3 regions of the Pantoea sp. SGAir0175 genome follow, and region 1 is predicted to be linked to each of the others. Evidence: predicted binding sites of a transcription regulator. Region 1 holds the regulator's gene; each other region holds the start of a gene.

Region 1 (7,201 bases):
TCGAGCATCAGTGAAAACAGATCGTTGCCAAGATCGTAGTGCTCTTTACCAACAATCCAGGCGCGTTTCTTTGACTGCAGATTGGTGAGGCGCGCCGCAGCAATGCGCAGCGTGTCTTTAAAATGGTGCGGTAACTGCTTATCCAGATGATGTTTCAGCACGCGGTGGAAGAACATATCCAGACGTTCACACTCCCACCAGCCGTCCATGTAGCTTTCACCGAGGCCCAGCGATCCTTCCTGCAGGACCCGTTTGAAAAAATCCGCATGTCTGACCTGAATATCCCAGGGGCGTGTGCCGTTGATGTGAATGTCCGCCCGCTCCAGTAATTCATGGGCGATACGAAACCATTGGTTTTCTTCAAGGCTCACTTCTTCTATACACGATGAACTCATAGCTTCTCCATCACCTTTCCGATTTGAACCTGAGAAAAAGAATAGTCAAATTCCTCAGGCCTGTGAGAGAACTCACGGAAAATCCGTGCGCCAGATAGCCGACGTACTACAGAGGTATGAATCTGAATAGAAATGTCTGCCACAACTCCGGAGGTGAATATCGTGCAGACGCCATCCCAGCGACAGTGTCGCTAAAAAATACGCTCATTATGTTATTGATTTGTTGCAGAAATGCTGACCCACTGAGTATATGCTCACGCAGGTCAGTATTCAATGGCTTATCGTTAGTTTGCTAACGATAATCGTTGCCTTAGCAATTATCTTCGCAGGGACGGGAAGCGTGAGCAATATCACTTTGTGCGCTGGCGCTGCGCTGCCACAGGAAACCGGCCCAGGCGAGAATCACCGTGGCCACCATGACCAGTGTGGTATGTAACAGCGCCTGCTGCAGACCGGCGGAAACAATCAGGCTGGCGAGGAAGCATAAGCCCAGCTGCAGCAGATTCTGCAGGCCGGCCGCTTTGCCGGTGGCCTGCGGGAACGGGGCGAGGGCGCTGGACACCACAATCGGGTAAATCGCGCCATTGGCCAGCGCCATGCCGCAGAACGGCAGCAGCAGAGCCACCAGCGGCGGCGTGGTGATCAGCGCCACCGCAAACAGGCCCAGAATGCTCAGGCTGTAAATCATCAGCAACCACGGCAGCAGCTGCGCACCCTGAAAACGGTTCAGCAGTGCGCGACAGCCAAATCCGCCCAGCAGGAAGGCGATGGTCTGCGGAATATAGCTCAGGCCAATGTCCGCCGGGCTCAGACCCGCGGCGGCGAGGATAAACGGCGAGCCGGTCAGCCAGGCGAAGAAACTGGCGGAGCAGGCCGCATAAATTAGTACGTTACCGCTGTAAATACGCGTCGCCAGCAGCGTCAGCCAGCCCGGCTGTGGCGCGCTGTCGTGGCGCGCACGCGGCGCGCTGGCCAGTTTCAGCGTGCCGAACAGCAGCACCAGCGTCACCAGCGTGAGCGCGAGGAAGATGGCGCGCCAGTGAAAATGGGCCATCAGCCAGGCGCCCAGCAGCGGCGCCAGCGCCGGTGACAGCGCCACCAGCGGCATAATCGTGGCAAACACTTTGTTGGCTTTGGCCTGCGGATAGCGGTCAACCACCAGCGCCTGCCAGCTCACCGCTGCGGCGCACACGCCTACCGCCTGCACAAAGCGCAGCACCAGCATCAGCCAGACGTTAGTCACCCACAGCATGGCAAGACAGCTCAGCGCAAACAGGCTCAGGCCCGCCAGTAAAATCGGCTTACGGCCGAAGCGGTCCGACAGCACACCCCACAGCACCTGCGCACAGGCAAAGCCGCCCAGAAACAAGCTCAGGCTGGCGCTGATGGTGCCCGGTGCGGAAGCAAAGTCGCGCTGCATGGCGCCGAAGGCGGGTAAATACATATCGGTGGCCAGGAAGCCGAGCATGCTCAGCACGGCAAGGTAAGGCAGAAATCCTTTGGATGACAGCATGGTTTTTCTCATTCGGCAGGTTGAACGGCGGGGAGTGTAAAAGGGTGCAGCGGGCTTTGTGAAACGCTAATATTTGCAGGGTGCTGTTAAAATTTTTGATGGGAAAACTATGTGGTCGGAATATGCACTTGAGGTGGTGGACGCGGTAGCGCGCACCGGCAGTTTTAGCGCGGCGGCGCAGGAGCTGCACCGCGTGCCCTCTGCCATCAGCTATACCGTGCGCCAGCTGGAAGGCTGGCTGGCGGTACCGCTGTTTGAGCGGCAGCATCGCGAAGTGGTGCTGACGGCAGCAGGCGAGCATTTTGTGCGTGAAGGGCGTTCTGTTATCAAAAAAATGCTGGCCACGCGCCGTCAGTGTCAGCAGCTGGCTAACGGCTGGCGCGGTCAGCTCAGTATCGCGGTAGATTGCATCGTCAAACCGCAGCGCACCCGCCAGCTGGTAAAGGATTTTTACCGCCATTTCCCCGATATGGAGCTGATCATCAGCTACGAAGTATTTAACGGCGTGTGGGACGCGCTGGCTGATGGGCGTGTCGATGTGGCGATTGGTGCCACCCAGGCCATTCCGGTCGGCGGCCGCTTCGCCTTTCAGGATATGGGCGCGCTCAACTGGCGCTGTGTGGTAAGTCCGCAGCATGCGCTGGCCCGCAGCCCGCAGCTGGACGACGAAACCCTGCGCGCCTGGCCGTCGCTGGTGCTGGAAGATACATCGCGCGCGCTGCCGCGCCGCATGACGTGGACGCTGGATAACCAGCGGCGTCTGGTGGTGCCGGAGTGGGAAACCGGGCTGGATTGCCTGCAGGCTGGGTTGTGCGTGGGCATGGTGCCGGGGCACCTGGCGCGCCCGCTGCTGGACAGCGGCGCGCTGGTGGAGCTGGCGTTGCCGCAGCCGTTTCCGGACAGCCCGTGTTGCGTCAGCTGGTCTGAGCAGCGCGCGTCACCGGCGCTGGCGTGGTTGCTGGAATATCTGGGCGATGCGGAGACGCTGAACCACGAGTGGCTCAGCGAGAAGGCGGCTTAACGGCGGTAATCGCGGAACGGGCCATCGGCCACGGAGCGGCGCTCAATCAGCGTGGGCTGAACTTCAATGGTCTGCGGCTCTTCACGTTTGCTGGTGATGCGGTCCAGCAGCATCTCCAGTGCCTTTTCCCCCAGCTGCGCTTTCGGCTGGTGCACGGTTGTCAGCGCCGGAGTGAAGTAGCGCGCGTTGCGCACATTGTCATAGCCAATTACCGAAATATCCTGCGGCACGCGCAGTCCCATCTCGTCGGCCGCGCAAATCGCGCCCATCGCCATGATATCGCCGCCGCAGAACACCGCCGTCGGGCGCTGTTTCTGGTTCAGAATCTGCTGCATCGCCTGATAACCTGACTCCGGTTCGAAGTCACCCTGCACAATCCACTCGGGACGGACGCTGATGCCCGCTTCCTGCATCGCCTGCAGAAAACCCGCATGACGTCCGCCACCGGTGTTGCGTTCCATCTGGCCGGGGATGGCACCGATATCGCGATGGCCGCGCTCAATCAGGTATCGTCCGGCGAGGTAACCGCCGTGGAACGCATTGTCCTGCACGGTATCGGTAAAGTCCCCGCGCGATTCGCCCCAGTCCATGACCACCATCGGGATATTGCGGTTCTCTTCGAGCATCTGCAGCAGATCGTCGGGATATTCGGAGCACATGACCAGCAGGCCATCGACGCGCTTTTGCGCCATCATCGAAAGATAAGCGCGCTGTTTTTGCAGATCGTTATGCGCGTTGCCGAGAATCAGCGTGTAACCACGCTCAAAGCAGTGATTCTCCACGGCTTCAATAATTTCGGCGAAGTAGGGCGCTTCGCTGGAGGTCGCCAGCAGGCCCAGCGTCTTGGTGTGATTCACCTTCAGGCTGCGGGCCACCGCGCTCGGTGAATAGTGCAGCGCTTTAATCGCTTCCCATACGGCGTTACGCGTCTCTTCCGCGACAAAACGCGTTTTGTTGATGACATGCGAAACCGTGGTGGTTGAGACCCCGGCGCGTTTCGCCACATCTTTAATGGTTGCCATGAAAATGGTACTCCTGGGATTATCGCAACTTACTGATAAGTATATTGTTAAACGTTTGCGTCTGCTAATGGTTTTGCGCCCTGAATATCAGGGCTAATCTGCTTAATCGGGCAGGGAAACATCCTTCAGCAGGCTGTCAATGCAGCATGCGCTAAATCTGTTGCGCAACGAAAGGCGGCGATTCTAGCAAGCCGGGGCGGATAACACGAGATTTTTGCCCATCACTGTGCGAAAATTATTTAACCATGCAATCTGTGTGACTAAGGAGTTGTGATGAGTACCGATTTAAAACTGGCATTGACCACCACCGCCGCTGCTCTGCTGATGATTATTGCCTTTAGCTTTACCGCCATTCTGCATTAATAAAAAAGCCGGTGCTGCTGAACAGCCACCGGCTTTTTTGTTGCGCAACGCTGAGGTTAGCGCACGGTTTTCGGCGTCATCATACGGCGTGCGCCAACGTAATGCTTCTGCCAGTAATCCTCGCCCAGCGCGCTAATCTGAATGTCCTTACCGGTGCGCGGAGACTGAATGAATTTACCATTGCCCAGATAAACCCCGACATGGTCGGCGGTGCCGCGGTTGTTGATGCGGAAGAACACCAGATCGCCTTTCTCCAGCATCTCGCGCTTGATCGGCGCGGCGTCGCGCAGGTGATACATCTCATTGGCGGTGCGGGGAAATTTAAACTTCACCAGATCTTTGTAGGCGTACCACACTAAACCACTGCAGTCGAAACCGGTGTGCGGTGAGGTGCCTCCCCACTGATACGGTTTACCCAGCTGGCCCATCAGTTTCGTCATCGCGGTTTCACGTGCTTTTTGATAGCGCAGGCGGTGGGCTTTGCTCATTTTAATGCCGCTCAGCTGCTGCACTTCATCATCAACGGCAACGTCACGCGATTTTTTCGCCAGCCGCTGATGACCATATTTTTTCGCACTGAGCTTAAGTGAGGATTTGCGCTGGGTGGTGTGCTGAAGTACCGTTTCGCTTTTCTGCTGTTTTTTCAGCCTGAACTTCTGTACCGACGTCAGGCGTGACTTTTTGCTGGTGGTTTTCACCGGGCGTCGTTTGCGACGCTCATCTTCACGCGCGTTCTTTTTCTCCGCTTTCTGCAAACTGGCATTAACCGGCGCATGCGGAGAAGCCGCCGCCACATTAAAGAACAGTTGGGCAAAAGCCAGTATGAAAAGCGTAATCAGTAAACGCATAGTCCGGTTACAGGTTAAGCCGTCGGCAGGAAGCCAGACCGCGGTAAAGTTAGAAAAATCTGATCGACGATCAGCACCGGGGCAATTCTAATCCACTTTTTTTGCAAAAGGTAAGGTCTTTTTCCATTAATCTGTCACGGTACTGAAAGTGGGGCAAAAATGAGCGATTTCAGCTGTTTAACCCAGCGGAATTATTGCTAATTATTAATTGATTAATGCTTATTAATGATATGAAAATGTTATTCGTGGCGCGCGAACTTAACAAACATGGCGATATGCGCCGGCTAAGGCAAAATCCCGTTTTCAGTCGCGGGGCGAAGTCGCTACAATAAACAAACACGAAGTGAAGGATTAAGGAAGGCAAAAATGAGTACTGTTGAAAAAATTCAGCGCCAGATCGCAGAAAACCCGATCCTGCTGTACATGAAAGGTTCGCCGAAACTGCCAAGCTGCGGTTTCTCTGCGCAGGCGGTACAGGCGCTGTCTGCCTGTGGTGAGCGCTTTGCGTACGTAGACATTCTGCAAAATCCGGATATCCGCGCTGAGTTACCGAAATACGCCAACTGGCCAACTTTCCCGCAGCTGTGGGTGGATGGCGAGCTGGTCGGCGGCTGTGACATCATCGTTGAGATGTTCCAGCGCGGCGAACTGCAACCGCTGATCAAAGAGACCGCTGAGAAGCACAAAGAAGCAGAATAAGCAAAAGGCCGACAGCAGTGTCGGCTTTTTTTTGGCTGCGGTCTGACGGGCCTCAGGCCGAGGCATCGTCTTCGGCCGGCTCTTCACTCACCGCCAGCGGCCAGCCGCCGAGGCGTTTCCAGCGATTCACCAGTTCGCAAAATAGCGTGGCGGTCTGTTCGGTATCGTACAGTGCCGAGTGCGCCTGAGTGCTGTCAAAATCTATCCCCGCCGCTTTACAGGCCTTCGCCAGTACCGTTTGTCCCAGCACCAGCCCGCTCAGCGCGGCGGTGTCAAAGGTGGCGAACGGGTGGAACGGGTTACGCTTCATGCCGGTGCGCTCTGCCGCCGCCATCAGAAAATTATGATCAAAGGTGGCATTGTGCGCCACGATAATCGCCCGGTTACAGCCACTGTCTTTGGTACCTTTGCGCACCATTTTGAAAATGGCGTGCAGCGCCTCATATTCACTCACCGCGCCGCGCAGCGGATTGCTGGGGTCGATGCCGGTAAACGCCAGCGCTTCGGGATTGAGAATCGCCCCTTCGAACGGCTCCACGTGGAAATGCAGGGTTTCATCACGGTGCAGCCAGCCATCCTCATCCATTTTTAACGTGGTGGCGGCGATTTCCAGCAGCGCATCGGTTTGCGCATTAAAACCGGCGGTTTCAACGTCAATCACCACAGGATAAAAACCACGGAAGCGTTGATGGAGAGCGTTTAAGGCGTTTGATTCAGACATCAGGATCTCATTGCAGGAAATGGGGCAGCGCGCATTATGGCAAAAATCGGCGCAGGGTGCAGCAGGAGAGGGAAGTCAGCCCGCAAATTAGCAGGCTGACTAACGGCATTAGTTGCCGAGGCCGTGACCGGCGTGTTGGTTTTCGATCAGCTCGATTTTGTAGCCGTCCGGATCTTCCACGAAAGCGATGATGGTGCTGCCGCCTTTGACCGGGCCGGCTTCACGCGTGACGTTACCGCCCGCCTGACGGATGCGGTCGCAGGTCGCCGCGACATCATCCACGCCCAGCGCGATGTGGCCGTAGGCATTGCCGAGGTCATATTTATCCACGCCCCAGTTGTAGGTCAGCTCAATGACCGCACCTTCGCTCTCTTCGGTGTAACCCACGAAAGCCAGGGTGTATTTGTATTCGGTGTTTTCGCTCTGACGCAGCACGCGCATGCCCAGCACGCGGGTGTAAAAATCGATGGAGCGCTGCAGATCGCCAACGCGTAACATAGTGTGAAGTAAACGCATAACATCCTCTTTTCAAAAGTCATCAGGGAACCCGCTTAGTATAGCGAGGGAATGCCCTGAAGAAAGCACGCGGCCGCACATCCGCTGCGGCCGCGTTTGACTT
Region 2 (7,201 bases), 1.3 Mb from region 1:
CTTAGTGTTGGTTTTTTATGCATTCAACCGAATCTACACAATGGTATTAGGGCGCATAAGATGCGAATATCTTGTGACCGATAGACAATGGTTATCACCTGATCATGGCGGCCAATCTTAAACTTCATCAGCTGCGCGCCTTTGTTGACGTGGCGCGCCAGGGCAGTATTCGCGCCGCCAGCCGGCTGTCGGGCCTGTCGCAGCCGGCATTAACCAAAGCGATTCAGGAACTGGAGCTGGCGCTGGGCGCGCGCCTGTTCGAGCGTCGTCAGCAGGGTGTGATGCTGACCGATGTCGGTGAAACCTTTTTTCGTCATGCCTGTCTGGTGCTGGAGGAACTGCGTGTGGCGCAGGAAGATATCCAGCAGCGGCTCGGTCTGGCCGGTGGCAAAGTGAATATTGGGGTGGGCGGCAGCATAGCGCGTACTGTGATGCCGCAGGTGATAACCCAGTTTCATCGTGAATATCCACTGGTGAAAGTGCGTATCGTGGAGGGCCAACTGGTGTCGATGGTGCATGAACTGCGTCAGGGCGCGCTGGATTTCACCATCAATACCTACGACCGGCATCACTTCGATCAGGAGCTGATTTTCGAGCGGCTGATGCAGCGCGAGTATCAGGTGGTGATGCGTAAAGGGCATCCGATGGCGCATGCGCGCTCGCTGGCCGAGTTGCAACACTGCGACTGGACCATGCCGACGCCGCAGGGCAGTTATTACCGACTGCTGCATGATCTGTTCGGTGAGCGCGGCATGGCACCCAAAATCGCGGTGACCTGCGAGACCTTTATGGCCTGCACCAGCCTGGTGGCAAAGAGTGATTTTGTCAGCATCATTGCGCGCGACGTGATTGAAGACCCTACGCACGGCGGGCAGCTGATCGCGCTGGATCTCGACGATCCGCTGCCGAAAGCCACCTTCTATCTGATTCAGCGTAAAGACACTGCGCTGACGCCGATGAGCGCTTACATGGCGCAGCTGTTCCGCCGCTACTGCCAGCCGTGACGGGTGAAAAACTGCATCGTCTACACTTTAGGTGTACGACACGCGTTAACGCACTCTCAACGGAGGTTACGATGCAGGTGAGTCCTTATTTATTTCTCTACGGCCGCTGTGAAGAAGCGATTGCCTTCTATCTGGAGGCCACCGGCGGCGAAATTCTGCAAAAAATGACGTTTGGCGATATGCCGGAGCAGGGCGAGCAGGTGGGCGATGAGTCGGCGCCGCCGCTGCCGCCGGAAAAGATTATGCATGCGCATCTGCGCATTGGTCAGGGCGAGCTGATGCTAAGTGATGGCAATACCGCCCAGCCACCGGCGTCCGAACATGCCGGTTATGCGGTGAGCCTGGCCACGCCAGATGAAGCGGAGGGTAAAGCCTGGTTTGATAAGCTCTCTGCGGGCGGCAAAGTGACCACTGAATGGCAGAAAACCTTCTGGTCGAACGGCTTCGGGATGTTTATCGATAAGTTTGGCATCCCATGGCGCATCAACGTGGTGAAGCCACAGGCGTAACCGACTGGCGTGGCCGCGATGGTGAGCGGCCACGCCGGAAGCGGTTTAGAAGTTGTAACCCACCACCAGGTAGTAACCCCAGCCGGTTGATTTCACTTCAAACGGACCGTTGCCGAAGTTCAGCTCCTGGCCATCAGCCCACTGGCCGCCGTTGTGGAAGTAACGCGCCACGGTAGAGACATGCCAGTGATCGTAGTTCAGCGACAGAATGTGGCTGGAGGCAATTGAGTTGCTGGTGCGCGAGCGGTCAGACTTGTCACGCAGATCGGAACCCCAGTCAAAGTTGGTGAAGCCGATATAGCTCAGCTTGCCGCCCCACAGGTCAGTGATCGGCACAAAGTATTTCACCTTGAAGCGATAACCATCCCAGCTGTTTTCGTTCGCCGCACCGTAGTTTTCCCACTGGTATTTCGCGTACACGTTCAGTGACAGGCCGATATCGCTATGGGTATCAATGTCAGTACCCAGACCCATATACCAGGTGTTCTGACGGCTGTCGCTGTTGCGACCCATGTCGTAGATGTAGTTGTTAGCGAAGTACCACTCTTTGAACGGTCCGAACGCCAGGCTGGTGCCGGTCAGCTTATCGATGGAGAAGCGTGGCTCAATTTCCATGAACATCGGCGAACCGTGGTCAAAAATACCGTTGGCATTGCTGTTACCCACGCCAAAGAAGTTGGTCAGGTCAAGGTAGCCGTAGAAATCAAACCAGTCCTTTTTAGTAAAGGCTTCGTATTCGAGATACACATCATTGTTGAACTGGGGTCCGAAGCGGGTGTGATAACTGCCTACCACGTTCACGCTCTGATGCCACCAGTCAGAAAGGTACTGCGGATCGCTTTCCGCCGCCTGTGCGGCGCCGGTCCAGCTACTGGCCAGTAAGGCCCCTGCTATCAACGTTTTAAATTTCATTATTTTTTAACCACTTGCTCGTGATCGCCGCGCAAATGCTGCGATCGGGTGAAATCGATCCCAGGGGATGGGCAGTGTGCTGTTGTCGCCGGTCTGACGCGCCGGATTTTCAGGCCCGCGTAATGTGCCTGTAACAGAGCGATAGAAAATAGATTTTGATCACGTTTGTCAAAAAGTGTTGCATTTGGATTCAGTAAATATGTGAAGTTGATCACATAAAAGCCGTGTAACGAACGGAACCCCGCAACCGTTTACGTTGTCGGGATACGCAGAGAACTGGCAGGAGAAGAAAATAGCCGGCGCGGATTATCGCGCCGGAGAGGAAAGACGTCAGGGAAGGGTTACGCGTACCTGCAGGCCACACACTTCACCCTGCGGGTTCAGGCAATTCGACAGAGCCACCTGCATCTGATGCTTCTGCGCCACGCTGCGCACGATCGATAATCCTAAGCCGCTGCCCTGCGCCTGGACATCCGGCGAGCGGGTAAAGCGATCGAAGGCGCGCTCGATAAACGACTCCGGCATGCCGGGGCCGTTATCGACAATATCCACTACCGTATGATGACCGACGCGATGCAGCAGCACATCCACCAGGCTGCCTTCCGGCGTGTGCAGCATGGCGTTGCCGATCAGGTTATCGAACAGGCTGCGCAGATCAGAGCGGCTGGCGTGCAGACGATAGTGCGCGGTGCCGTTGAAGCCGATATCAATGCCGCGCTTGTCCGCCACCACCATCAGCTGCTCAATGCTTTCCTTCAGCAGGTCATCAAGCTCAATGGTCTCGACGCTGGCGACCACGGACTGATCCTCCTGGCGTGAGATATTCAGCAACTGCGTCACCAGATGGCGCGTGCGCGTGACGCCCGCTTCCAGCTGATCAAACTGGCGGCTGGCTTCGCCCGGCAGGATGTGCTGACGCAGGTTCTCCAGCTGTAACGTGACGGCGGTGACCGGCGTGCGCAGTTCATGCGCGGCATCCTCAAGGAACTGGCGCTGTGACGACCAGGCCGCGCGTAGTTTATCCAGTAGCGAGTTATAAGCATCGACCAGCGGCAGCACTTCGTCCGGCAGACCGTCCGGCGACACGCTGTGCGGATGCAGGGTTTCCTGCGCCGCAATCTGGCGCGACGCCACGCGCAGATCGCGCGTAATGGCACGCACCACCAGCCAGATCACCAGCAGCGACAGCGGCATCATCAGGATCAGCGGAATGATGGCGGAGAGTACGCGTTTAACCATCAGGCTCTTCATGTAGCCGACGTTGTGCAGCACCTGAATATTGCCGATCTCGCTGCCCAGCTCGCCGGGACGGGTGTAAACGCGCCACTGGCAGTCATCGCCGCAGTCGCCAACTTTTAAATCTGACCAGCCTTTTTTGCTCTGCAGGGGCGCGTGCAACGCCGGCCAGGAACTGGCGCGCAGGTGATTATTGGTGTCCCAGAGCTGAACGATATAGGTACTTTTCAGTTTCTCCTGCTGCATCACCATTGGCATCAGTGCCGGCATGCGCTGGCTGCTTGACCAGGCATCGGCAATTTTGGCGAGCTGGTCGTCCTTCATGGTGCCCATCATGTCGCCATAGCAGTGGTAGAAATACCAGGTGACACCGCCGATCATCGCCAGATGCAGCAGCACCAGCGTGGCCAGCAGTTTGTTGCGCAGCGACCGCATAAACGTAAAGGATCTCATATTGCCGGCACCCGCCAGCCCAGACCGCGCACGTTGCGAATCACTTCGTTATCGAGTTTGCGCCGCATGCCGTGAATCAGCACGTCCACGGCGTTGCTGGTGACCTCTTCGCCCCAGCCGTAGATGCGGTTTTCTAACTGCTCACGCGACAGGATCGCGCCCGGGCGTTCCAGCAGCGCATAGAGCAGGGCGTATTCACGTGCGGTTAGCTGCTCGCGCTGGCCTTTGTACAGCACTTCACGCGTCATCATATCGAGCTGCACGTCGCCGTTGCCCAGCAGGGAGTCCGCCGCACCGTGGCGGCGTCGGGTGATGGCTCGCATACGCGCCAGAACCTCTTGCAGATCAAAGGGTTTGAGTAAGTAGTCATCGGCGCCACTGTCCAGGCCCTGGATGCGCTGCTGCACGGTATCACGCGCGGTCAGCACCAGCACCGGCGTCATGTCACCGCGCGTGCGCGCACGGCGCAGCACATTGATGCCATCTTCACGCGGTAAACCGAGATCGAGCAGGACGCAGGTGTACCCGCCTTCCTGCCAGGCGTTGCTGGCAAATACGCCGTCACGCACCCAGTCCACCGACCAGCCGGCGGCCTCCAGTGCCTGCTGCAGGTTGGCGCCGATCATTTCATCATCTTCTACCAGCAGCACACGCATGATGCCCTCCTGAATAACTTGTCGCAGTGTAGCGCCCGATAATTAGCGCAGAATTAACCTGGCGCGCTGTTTCGTCGGGAAAGCCGTTTTTTTGCTTGCTAATTCTGCGCTAATTTTCTGCTAATTAAGGGATAAATTTAACGCGCTACAGTGACGTCACTGGACATTTTACCGACGCCGGAGGAAGTCATGAATCAGCGCGAATTTATCCGTAGTTTGCTGGAGTGGATTGAAAAAAATTTAGGGCACGATCTGCATCTGGATGAAGTAGCACGCCGCTCGGGATATTCCCGCTGGCATCTGCAACGTCTGTTCCGTCAGCACACCGGTTTTTCACTGGCAGAATACATTCGCCAGCGCCGGCTGACTGAGTCAGCGCTCACGCTGATCAACAGTGATGAGGCGATTTTGCAGGTAGCGATGAGCTACGGCTTTGATACCCAACAGGCTTACACCCGCACCTTTAAAAATTATTTCCGCGTCACGCCAGGCCAGCTGCGGCGTCAGCGTCGCGTCGAGCCGGACCGCCTGCTGTTTCCGTTAGCGGTGGCGGTGTGACATCCCTCGCCCGATTTCCCGTGGCCGCTGCGTAACGGGAAATCGGGTGCGCATTCGCGTGTTTACTTTTAAGCTGCGGTTCTCACTCTTTCGAATCAGCCAGAGAACATGGACAACAGCGATAATCTCACCGCCATGATGCTGTTTGCACGCGTCGTTGAGCGGCAAAGCTTCAGCGAAGCGGCCCGTACGCTGGGGATATCAAAATCGCACGTCAGCCGCGAAATCGCCCGGCTGGAGGTGCGGCTGGGTATCAAACTGCTGCAGCGCACCACGCGCAAAGTGGCGCTGACCGAGCTGGGCCAGGCTTACTATCCGTTCTGCACCCGCATGCTGGAAGAGATGCATCGCGCCGACGCGTTTGTGCAGCAGGTGCATCAGCAGCCTGCCGGCAACGTGCGGCTGCAGGCGCCGATCACCTTCGGCTGTCAGTGCGTGGTGCCGACGCTGAACACCTTTATCCGCCGTCATATTCACATCAACGTCGATCTCGAACTGACCACCAGCGACGATCCGCAGCCCAGTGCGGACGTGGCGATTGTGATCCGCGCACGTGCGCCGGAAGTCGCAAACTACCGCGAACTGAGCAGTATTGACTGGGGACTGTATGCGTCGCCAGCGTATCTGGCTGCGCATCCTGCCATCGATCATCCCGAACGTCTGATGCGCCACGATCTGCTGCTGTTTCACGGCCCGGCACACACGGCGGCATTGCCGTTTCGCCGTGATAAGCAGCGCCTGGCGCTGGATGTGCACAGCCGCTTTCGCGCGAATAACAGCATGGCGCTGCTCAATGCGGCCCTGGCCGGAACCGGCGTGGCGTATCTGCCCGCCTATATGACGCAGGAGGCGCTGGCGCGCGGCGAGATTCAGCAGGTGCTGCCGGAATGGCAGATGGATCGCCTGCACAGTTACCTGCTGCTGAAAGAGCAGCCGCAGCCCTCGTCACCGATCACCTTGCTCTGCGACGCGCTGATCACTGCGCTGGGTGCGCCATGATTGTTGTTTTCTGGCAACAATAACGCGCTGGCTGGCAAATATCCGCTTCTCCCTGTTTTCTCTGTGCTACCGCTGATAGCCTGCTAAAAAAGCCAAAAACAGGGATATCACTATGTCGCACTCTTCTTTCGCGTTAGCGCCTGAGCAGCAACACTGGCGGCGCAATTTGTGGGTTTGCGTGCTGGGCTCGTTCAGTACTATCGTCGCCATGACCCTGCTGCTGCCCTTTCTGCCCCTCTACGTGCAGCAGCTGGGCGTGCAGGAACCGGCAGCGATTGCGCGCTGGTCAGGCGCCGCCTACGGTGCCACTTTTCTTAGCGCGGCGCTGACGGCACCGCTGTGGGGCAAACTGGCGGATCGCTATGGCCGCAAGCTGATGCTGATCCGCGCCAGCCTCGGAATGGCCGTCGCCATGTCGCTGATTGGTATGGCCACCGCGCCGTGGCAGCTGGTGGCGCTGCGCCTGCTGGCCGGCCTGCTCGGAGGCTATGCGTCGGGTTCCACCATTCTGGTGGCGGCGCAAACGCCGAAAGCGCAGACCGGCTGGGCGCTGGGCGTGCTGTCCTCCGGCATCATGGCCGGTAACGTGGTCGGCCCGCTGCTGGGCGGCGTGCTGCCGCCGCTGATCGGTATCCGCCACACTTTCTGGCTCACCGGTGCGGTGATTTTTCTCGCGTTTCTCGCCACCACTTTTCTGCTGAAAGAAGCGCCACGTGCGGCGAAGAAAGCCGCAGCCGGGGAGGGTGATGAGCCGGAGGCGTCGATCAACCGGCCAGTGGTGCGGCTGATGTGGCTGTCGGGCATGCTGCTGATTTTTGCCAATATGTCGATTGAGCCGATTATCACGCTGTATATCGCGCAGTTTGTTCACGGC
Region 3 (7,201 bases), 1.5 Mb from region 1:
GCCGATATTTCATACCAACAGAGTGTGACGCTCTGTAACCTGTGAGCATGCTCGGTCCGTCCGAGAAGCCTGATGGTTACGACGGCATACTCACCTTGAACCAAGGGTTCAAGGGTTACAGCCTGCGGCGGCATCTCGGAGATCTCCTCTTAGTTCCACCCTGTTATTCCCGGTGTGATAATGTGGCTATCAACAGCCTTATCAGCCGGGGACATCATGCCAGCACCTTCTCTTCTCGACCGTCAGGATATTCGTCAGCATGTGCGCCATCTGCGCCGCAATCTTACGCCTGAGCAACAGGTTGAGGCCGCCGATCTGCTGGCTGAACATGCCATCAATTTTGCCCCGCTGGCCAGCGCACAACGCATCGCGCTGTTTCTCTCCGTCGACGGCGAAATCAATACCCGACCGCTGATTGCCAAACTGTGGCAGCAAAAGAAGCAGGTCTTTCTGCCGGTGCTGCACCCGTTTGCGCCCGGTCATTTGCTTTTTTTGCGCTACACGCCAGAAACCCCGCTGCGGCCTAACAAGCTGCGCATCCCTGAGCCGCCGCTGGATATTACGCAGCTGGCGACACTCGATCAGCTGGATGTGATGCTGGTACCGCTGGTGGCGTTTGACGCGCAGGGACAACGCTTAGGCATGGGCGGGGGTTTTTACGATCGCACGCTACAGCACTGGCAGCAGCATGGTTTTTTACCGCTGGGTATTGCGCACGACTGCCAGCGCGTCGATGCGCTGCCGGTGGCGGCCTGGGATGTGCCATTGCCGGCGATTCTCACGCCGTCAAAGCTGTGGCAGTGGGAAACGCTGGCGGGATAAAGACAGGGCGCCCAGCGGCGCCCTGCACTGTCAGTACAGCAGACGGGCGCGAATGGTGCCTGGAATCGCCTTCATCAGTTGCAGCGCTTTCTCGGCCACATCTTCTTCGGCATCAATATCGATAACCACATAACCCATCACTGGCGAGGTTTGCAGATACTGAGCGGCAATGTTGATGCCCTGCTCGGCAAAGATCTGGTTGATGGCGGTCAGCACGCCCGGGCGGTTTTCATGGATGTGCAGCAGGCGGCTGGCGCTGGCAGCGTGCATCGGCAGCGAGACTTCCGGGAAGTTTACTGCGGAGAGCGTCGAGCCGTTGTCAGAGTACTTGGCCAGCTTGCCAGACACTTCCAGACCGATGTTCTCCTGCGCTTCCTGCGTTGATCCGCCGATGTGCGGCGTCAGGATCACGTTGTCGAATTCGCACAACGGCGAGTTAAACGGATCGCTATTGGTTGCAGGTTCAACCGGGAAGACGTCGATGGCGGCACCGGCGAGGTGCTTGCTGGCCAGCGCATTACACAGCGCCGGGATGTCGATCACGGTGCCGCGCGCGGCGTTGATCAACAGCGCGCCGGGCTTCATCAGCGCCAGCTCTTCGCTGCCAATCATGTTCTGCGTAGACGGCGTTTCCGGCACGTGCAGGCTGACCACATCACTCATGTTCAGCAGGTCAGAGAGATGGCGCACCTGGGTGGCATTGCCCAGCGGCAGCTTGTTTTCGATATCGTAGAAAAATATGTGCATGCCGAGGCTTTCCGCCAACACGCCGAGCTGCATCCCGATATGGCCGTAGCCAATGATACCCAGCTTCTTACCACGCGCTTCGTACGAACCGGTGGCGATTTTATTCCAGATGCCGCGGTGTGCTTTGGCATTGGCTTCCGGAATGCCGCGCAGCATCAGCAGCATTTCGCCGATCACCAGTTCCGCGACCGAACGGGTATTGGAGAACGGGGCGTTGAACACCGGCACGCCGCGTTTCGCTGCCGCGCTGAGATCAACCTGGTTAGTACCAATACAGAAGCAGCCCACCGCCACCAGCTTTTCAGCTGCCGCGAAGATCTCTTCAGTCAGTTGGGTACGGGAACGGATACCAATGAAGTGGGCATCGCGGATGGAGGACTTCAGCGTCTCAGCATCCAGTGCGCCTTTGTGGAACTCGATGTTGGTGTAACCTGCGGCGCGCAGATTATCCAGCGCACTCTGGTGAACGCCTTCCACCAGCAGGAACTTAATCTTGTCTTTTTCCAGTGATACCTTTGCCATTTCCCGACCCTATTCAGAATTCAACGAGGACTACCATAAGGTAGCCTTCTGTCAAAATATCAAAATTTTCCGGCGCGGCAATACAAACGATTGCCTGCACGCTAGCACGCGCCCACGTGCAGACAACACAAATCCACACAAAATCGTGAGATGACGAGAGCGCAAAGTACGAACCTGCTGTTGATGAATCATTTGTGACATAAGTCACCAAATTTCACTGCAGCAAGAAAAGATGTTTTGCGGATGAAAATAACCGGCGCTGGCGGCGCGCCGGTGAGATCAATTGGTGATGGTTTTCACGCCGTCCGGCGTACCAATCAGCGCGATATCCGCTCCGCGTGCGGCAAACAGCCCCACGGTGACGACGCCCGGCAGCGCATTGATGGTTTTTTCCAGCGCAATCGGGTCAAGGATGCGCAGATTATGTACGTCGAGAATAATGTTGCCGTTATCCGTAACCACGTGCTGACGATACTCCGGCAGGCCGCCCAGCTTTACCAGCTCCCGCGCCACATAAGCGCGCGCCATCGGAATCACCTCCACCGGAAGCGGGAAGTTGCCCAGCACATCGACCTGCTTGGACGCATCCGCGATGCAGATAAATTTCTGCGCCACCGCCGCGACAATTTTCTCGCGCGTCAGCGCCGCACCGCCGCCCTTGATCATCTGCATCTGTGGATTGATCTCATCAGCCCCGTCGACATACACCGACAGCGCATCCACGTTGTTGAGATCGAACACCGGAATGCCCAGCGATTTGAGCTTTTCGGTTGAGGCTTCCGAACTGGAAACCGCGCCCTCGATCTGATCCCTGATGGTACCAAGCGCGTCAATAAAGTGCGCCGCCGTTGAACCGGTGCCTACGCCAACAATGGTGCCTGGCTGCACGTACTGCAGCGCTGCCCAACCTACCGCTTTTTTCAGTTCATCCTGGGTCATGGTATGTTTAAAACCTGTGCGACATCGAAGTGCGCGTAGTATAAAACAAGGCGCTGTCAAAAAGCGCGGCTGACCGACGTTGGATGTAAGCCTTTGGAAGCCAGCCCGCAAAAACGCGTCGGCCGCACAGCTTCGCCGTTTTATGGCATAGTAGTTTCCACCCTGAACGAGAGAGAACAATAATGAAACGCCCGGATTATCGAACGCTTCAGGCGCTGGATGCTGTGATTCGCGAACGCGGCTTTGAGCGTGCCGCCCAGAAGCTGTGCATCACGCAGTCTGCGGTGTCGCAGCGCATTAAACAGCTGGAAAATTTATTCGGTCAGCCACTGCTGGTGCGTACCGTGCCGCCGCGACCGACCGAGCAGGGACAAAAATTGCTGGCGCTGCTGCATCAGGTGGAGCTGCTGGAAGAGGAGTGGCTGGGCGATGATAACGGTGGCACCACGCCGCTGCTGCTGTCGCTGGCGGTGAACGCCGACAGTCTTGCTACCTGGCTGCTGCCGGCGCTGAAAGATGTGCTGGCCGACTCGCCGGTGCGCCTGAATCTGCAGGTGGAAGATGAAACCCGCACGCAGGAGCGTTTACGGCGCGGTGAAGTGGTCGGCGCGGTGAGTATCCAGCCGCAGCCGTTGCCAAGTTGCCTGGTGGATCAGCTGGGTGCGCTGGACTATCTGTTCTGCGCCTCGCCGGAGTTTGCCGCGCGCTATTTCCCCAATGGCGTGACGCGCTCGGCGCTGCTGAAAGCCCCGGCGGTGGCGTTTGATCACCTCGACGATATGCATCAGGCCTTTTTGCAGCAGAACTTTGATTTATCGCCGGGCAGCGTGCCGTGCCACATCGTGAACTCGTCAGAGGCTTTTGTGCAACTGGCGCGTCAGGGATCGGTGTGCTGTATGATTCCGCACCTGCAGATTGAGCGCGAGCTGGCGCAGGGAGAGCTGGTTGATTTGACGCCAGGTTTGTATCAGCGCCGGATGCTGTACTGGCACCGTTTCGCGCCGGAAAGCCGCCTGATGCGCAGCGTAACCGATGCGCTGATTGCCCACGGCCACCGCGTATTGCGCCAGGATGAAGTTGCGGCCTAGCGCCGTTCAGATTAGCGCACAACAGTCGTAGCGGCGCGATTCATCGCGCGATTTGACAGCGGTTCTGCTGCTGGAGAGCGCGATGAATCGCGCCGCTACAATTTTACAGGCTAACTTACTGCGCCGTATTCGGTTTGATTTCGAATACCACATCCACCTGATCGTCAAAATGGATGCTCTGCTGCTCGTAGGTCTGCTGGGCGGTGGTGTCCGCTGCGGCACCGGCCGCTTTGTACATGCGCGCCATCGGCATCGGCTGGTAGTTAGCCACGTGATAACGAATGCTGTACACCGAGCCCAGTTTGGCGTTGAAGCCTTCCGCCAGGGCGCTCGCCTGCTGTGTGGCATTGGCAATCGCCGCTTTACGCGCCTGATCTTTGTAGCTGTCCGCGTTAGCCACGCCCAGCTCAACAGAACGAATCTCATTCAGGCCTGACTTCAGCGCGCCGTCCAGCAGCTCATTCAGCTTATCCAGCTGGCGCAGCGTGACTTCCACCTGACGCACCGCACGGTAGCCTTTCAGCACCGATTTACCCTCTTTGGTGTAGTCATACTCCGGCTGGGTGCTGAGATTAGCCGCATCAATATCTTTCTTCTCGATGCCGTTCTTTTGCAGGAAATCGAAATATTGCGCCACGCGGTCGTCAGCCTGTTTTTTTGCATCCGCCGCGTCTTTCGACGAAACATTCACCACGATGGAGAGCGTCGCCATATCCGGACGGGCATCCACGCTGGCCTGTCCTGATGTCACCACGTGCGGTCCGTTCGGCACTTCTCCCGCCTGGACCAGACCGGACAGTGCGCCCGTGCTCATTACGGCGGCCAGCGCCAGTGCTTTCAGTTTCACGAAAGTCCTCCTTGAAGGGTTCAATTTGCAGGTCGCCACTATGGCGAAACCCAAAACACATTACTATGCGTGATGGTCTGAGTTTGAAATTAGCAAAAAGTTCGGCTTTGCTCAGGTTTAACGTATCCGCGATCGCAAATTTATCACTACAGATTCGCTGAAAAGCGCCGCCTGCGTTTCTATTAAAGAAACACTTCTGCCCCTCGGGAGAGTTGTATTATGACAGAACAGCCACTTAGCCAAAGCGCGGTCAGCGTGCGAGCCGGACGCACACGCTTTATGATGCTGGCACTGGTGTTTATCAACATCATCATTAACTACATGGATCGCACCAACCTGTCGGTGGCCGCCACGCAGATGGCCGGTGAACTACGCTTCACGCCGCTGGAGATGGGGCTGATCTTCTCGGCGTTCGGCTGGATCTATGCGGCGCTGCAAATTCCCGGCGGATTCCTGATCGATCGTCTCGGCGCGCGGCTGGTATACGGCGCGGGGCTGTTTGCCTGGTCGCTGATCACCGCGCTGCACGCTTTTGCCAGCAGCTTCGGCGCGCTGTTCGGTCTGCGCCTCGGCGTCGGCGCCTTCGAGGCGCCGGTGATGCCGGCTAACAATCGGGTGATTTCCAGCTGGTTCCCCGAGCAGGAGCGTGCCAGTGCAATTGGCATCTACTCGTCCGCACAGTTTGTTGGCCTCGCCTGTATGACGCCGCTGCTGTTTCACGTGCAGGCTGCGTTTGGCTGGCGCGGGCTGTTTCTGATTACCGGCGTGGCGGGCATGATTTGGGCGCTGGTGTGGTATCTGCTGTATCGCGAGCCGAACCAGCACAAAGGTGTATCAGAGGCTGAACTTAACTATCTGCGTGACAACGGCGCACTGCTGGAAAATCGCCAGGGCAGCCAGGCGCCGCGCGCACGCTGGGCCGATCTGGCGCAGATGTTTCGCAGCCGCAAGCTGGTCGGCATCTATATTGGCCAGTTCACCATCTCCGCCACCTTCTGGTTTTTCCTCACCTGGTTTCCCACCTATCTGGTGGAGTATCGCCACATGGACTTTATCAAGAGCGGCTATGTGGCGTCGCTGCCCTACTTCGCGGCGTTTTGTGGCGTATTGCTGGCCGGCTTTGCCTCAGATCGCATGATCCGGCGCGGCGTGTCAGCCAGCGTGGCGCGCAAGCTGCCGGTGATCCTCGGCCTGTTCCTGACGCTGTTCATTCTGGGTGCTAACTACACCGAAGATTCGCGGCTGATCATCCTGTTTATGTCGCTGGCGTTTTTTGGCAATGGCCTGGCGACCATCACCTGGGTGTTTGTTACCGCGCTGGCGCCGCGCCATCTGATCGGTCTGGCCGGCGGCGTGTTTAACTTTACCGGCGCGCTGTCATCGATCGTGGTGCCCATCGCCATCGGCGCCCTGATTGACGGCAGCAACTTCGCGCCGGCGCTGGCCTTTATCGCCGTGCTGGCCGCTATTGGCATCTGCAGTTATCTGTTTGTGGTAGGAAAAATTGACCATGTCAGCGCGCGCTGATGAGCCGTTTCGCCAGCGCGTGCAGCTGTTGCAGACGCTGCGCCAGCTGGGCTTCATCGGCCTGCCAGATTTTAGCGAAGGCCAGCGCCGCGCGGTTGTTATTGATCGGCTGCGCCATACTGATTTCGCCGTCCTCGCGATGCCACACCAGATAATCCCCGGTGCGTTTGCGCGCCAGCAGCGGCGCAATCTGCGCCCACTGTTCGTCACTGAAGCGTGGCCGCAGCACCTCGTCACTCTCCGCCGCCAGCAGCGCGACGCCAATCACCGACTGCCACGCGGGCAGCATGCGGAATCCGGCCAGCGCCTGGCTGGTACTGGTGCGCTCGCCGGGCTCCGAGTGCCAGATGTAGATGACCTGGTCCTCCCACAGCACGCCAAGCGCCACCACGATATCGCGCGGCGCGTGCGCCTCCAGCTGCGGCAGTGCCGAAGCAAACAGCGACGATCCACGAATGGCCTGCGCCGCCAGCGCATGAATGCCCGGGCCCGGCAGATAGCGCCGGTGTTCATCCTGAATCGTCAGGCCGATGGACGCCATGGTCATCAGCAGACGGTTTACCCGCGTGCTGTTCATCCCCATCTGGCGCGCCAGTTCACGGCCGCCGACCGCTTTGTCACTGGATACCAGATATTGCAGGCAGCGAATTCCGTCAATCAGGCTCTGGTTGGGTTGCGAAGACATAAATCACCTTGTGACGGTAAAAAT

Evidence for each region. Region 1 encodes PurR, which represses purine synthesis genes. Its sites were predicted from a motif close to CANGCAAACGTTTGCNTG; they were not measured.
Region 2: C1N56_RS17195 (nucleoside-specific channel-forming protein Tsx) is a predicted target of PurR. The motif match lies at 2,666-2,683, and genes of this name have one in related genera.
Region 3: serA (phosphoglycerate dehydrogenase) is a predicted target of PurR. The motif match lies at 2,171-2,188, and genes of this name have one in related genera.

The regions. Positions count from the first base shown of each region.
Region 1 covers NZ_CP028081.1:2,326,744-2,333,944, reverse strand. Annotated here, with positions in the region: gene cfa (cyclopropane fatty acyl phospholipid synthase) at 1-395, opposite strand, end outside; gene punC (purine nucleoside transporter PunC) at 706-1,908, opposite strand; gene punR (DNA-binding transcriptional activator PunR) at 2,018-2,929, shown strand; gene purR (HTH-type transcriptional repressor PurR) at 2,926-3,951, opposite strand; gene C1N56_RS10760 (cytochrome bd-I oxidase subunit CydH) at 4,225-4,314, shown strand; gene C1N56_RS10755 (C40 family peptidase) at 4,371-5,162, opposite strand; gene C1N56_RS10750 (Grx4 family monothiol glutaredoxin) at 5,529-5,861, shown strand; gene rnt (ribonuclease T) at 5,914-6,582, opposite strand; gene gloA (lactoylglutathione lyase) at 6,691-7,098, opposite strand; gene C1N56_RS10735 (alkene reductase) at 7,200-7,201, opposite strand, start outside.
Region 2 covers NZ_CP028081.1:3,655,415-3,662,615, reverse strand. Annotated here, with positions in the region: gene C1N56_RS17205 (LysR family transcriptional regulator) at 105-1,004, shown strand; gene yjdN (VOC family metalloprotein YjdN) at 1,076-1,513, shown strand; gene C1N56_RS17195 (nucleoside-specific channel-forming protein Tsx) at 1,559-2,425, opposite strand; gene C1N56_RS17190 (sensor histidine kinase) at 2,756-4,114, opposite strand; gene C1N56_RS17185 (response regulator) at 4,111-4,770, opposite strand; gene C1N56_RS17180 (helix-turn-helix domain-containing protein) at 4,960-5,328, shown strand; gene C1N56_RS17175 (LysR family transcriptional regulator) at 5,437-6,327, shown strand; gene C1N56_RS17170 (MFS transporter) at 6,440-7,201, shown strand, end outside.
Region 3 covers NZ_CP028081.1:851,641-858,841, reverse strand. Annotated here, with positions in the region: RNA gene ssrS (6S RNA) at 1-146, shown strand, start outside; gene C1N56_RS03830 (5-formyltetrahydrofolate cyclo-ligase) at 217-822, shown strand; gene serA (phosphoglycerate dehydrogenase) at 853-2,091, opposite strand; gene rpiA (ribose-5-phosphate isomerase RpiA) at 2,371-3,030, opposite strand; gene C1N56_RS03815 (LysR family transcriptional regulator ArgP) at 3,213-4,118, shown strand; gene C1N56_RS03810 (oxidative stress defense protein) at 4,234-4,965, opposite strand; gene C1N56_RS03805 (MFS transporter) at 5,185-6,492, shown strand; gene C1N56_RS03800 (IclR family transcriptional regulator domain-containing protein) at 6,479-7,177, opposite strand.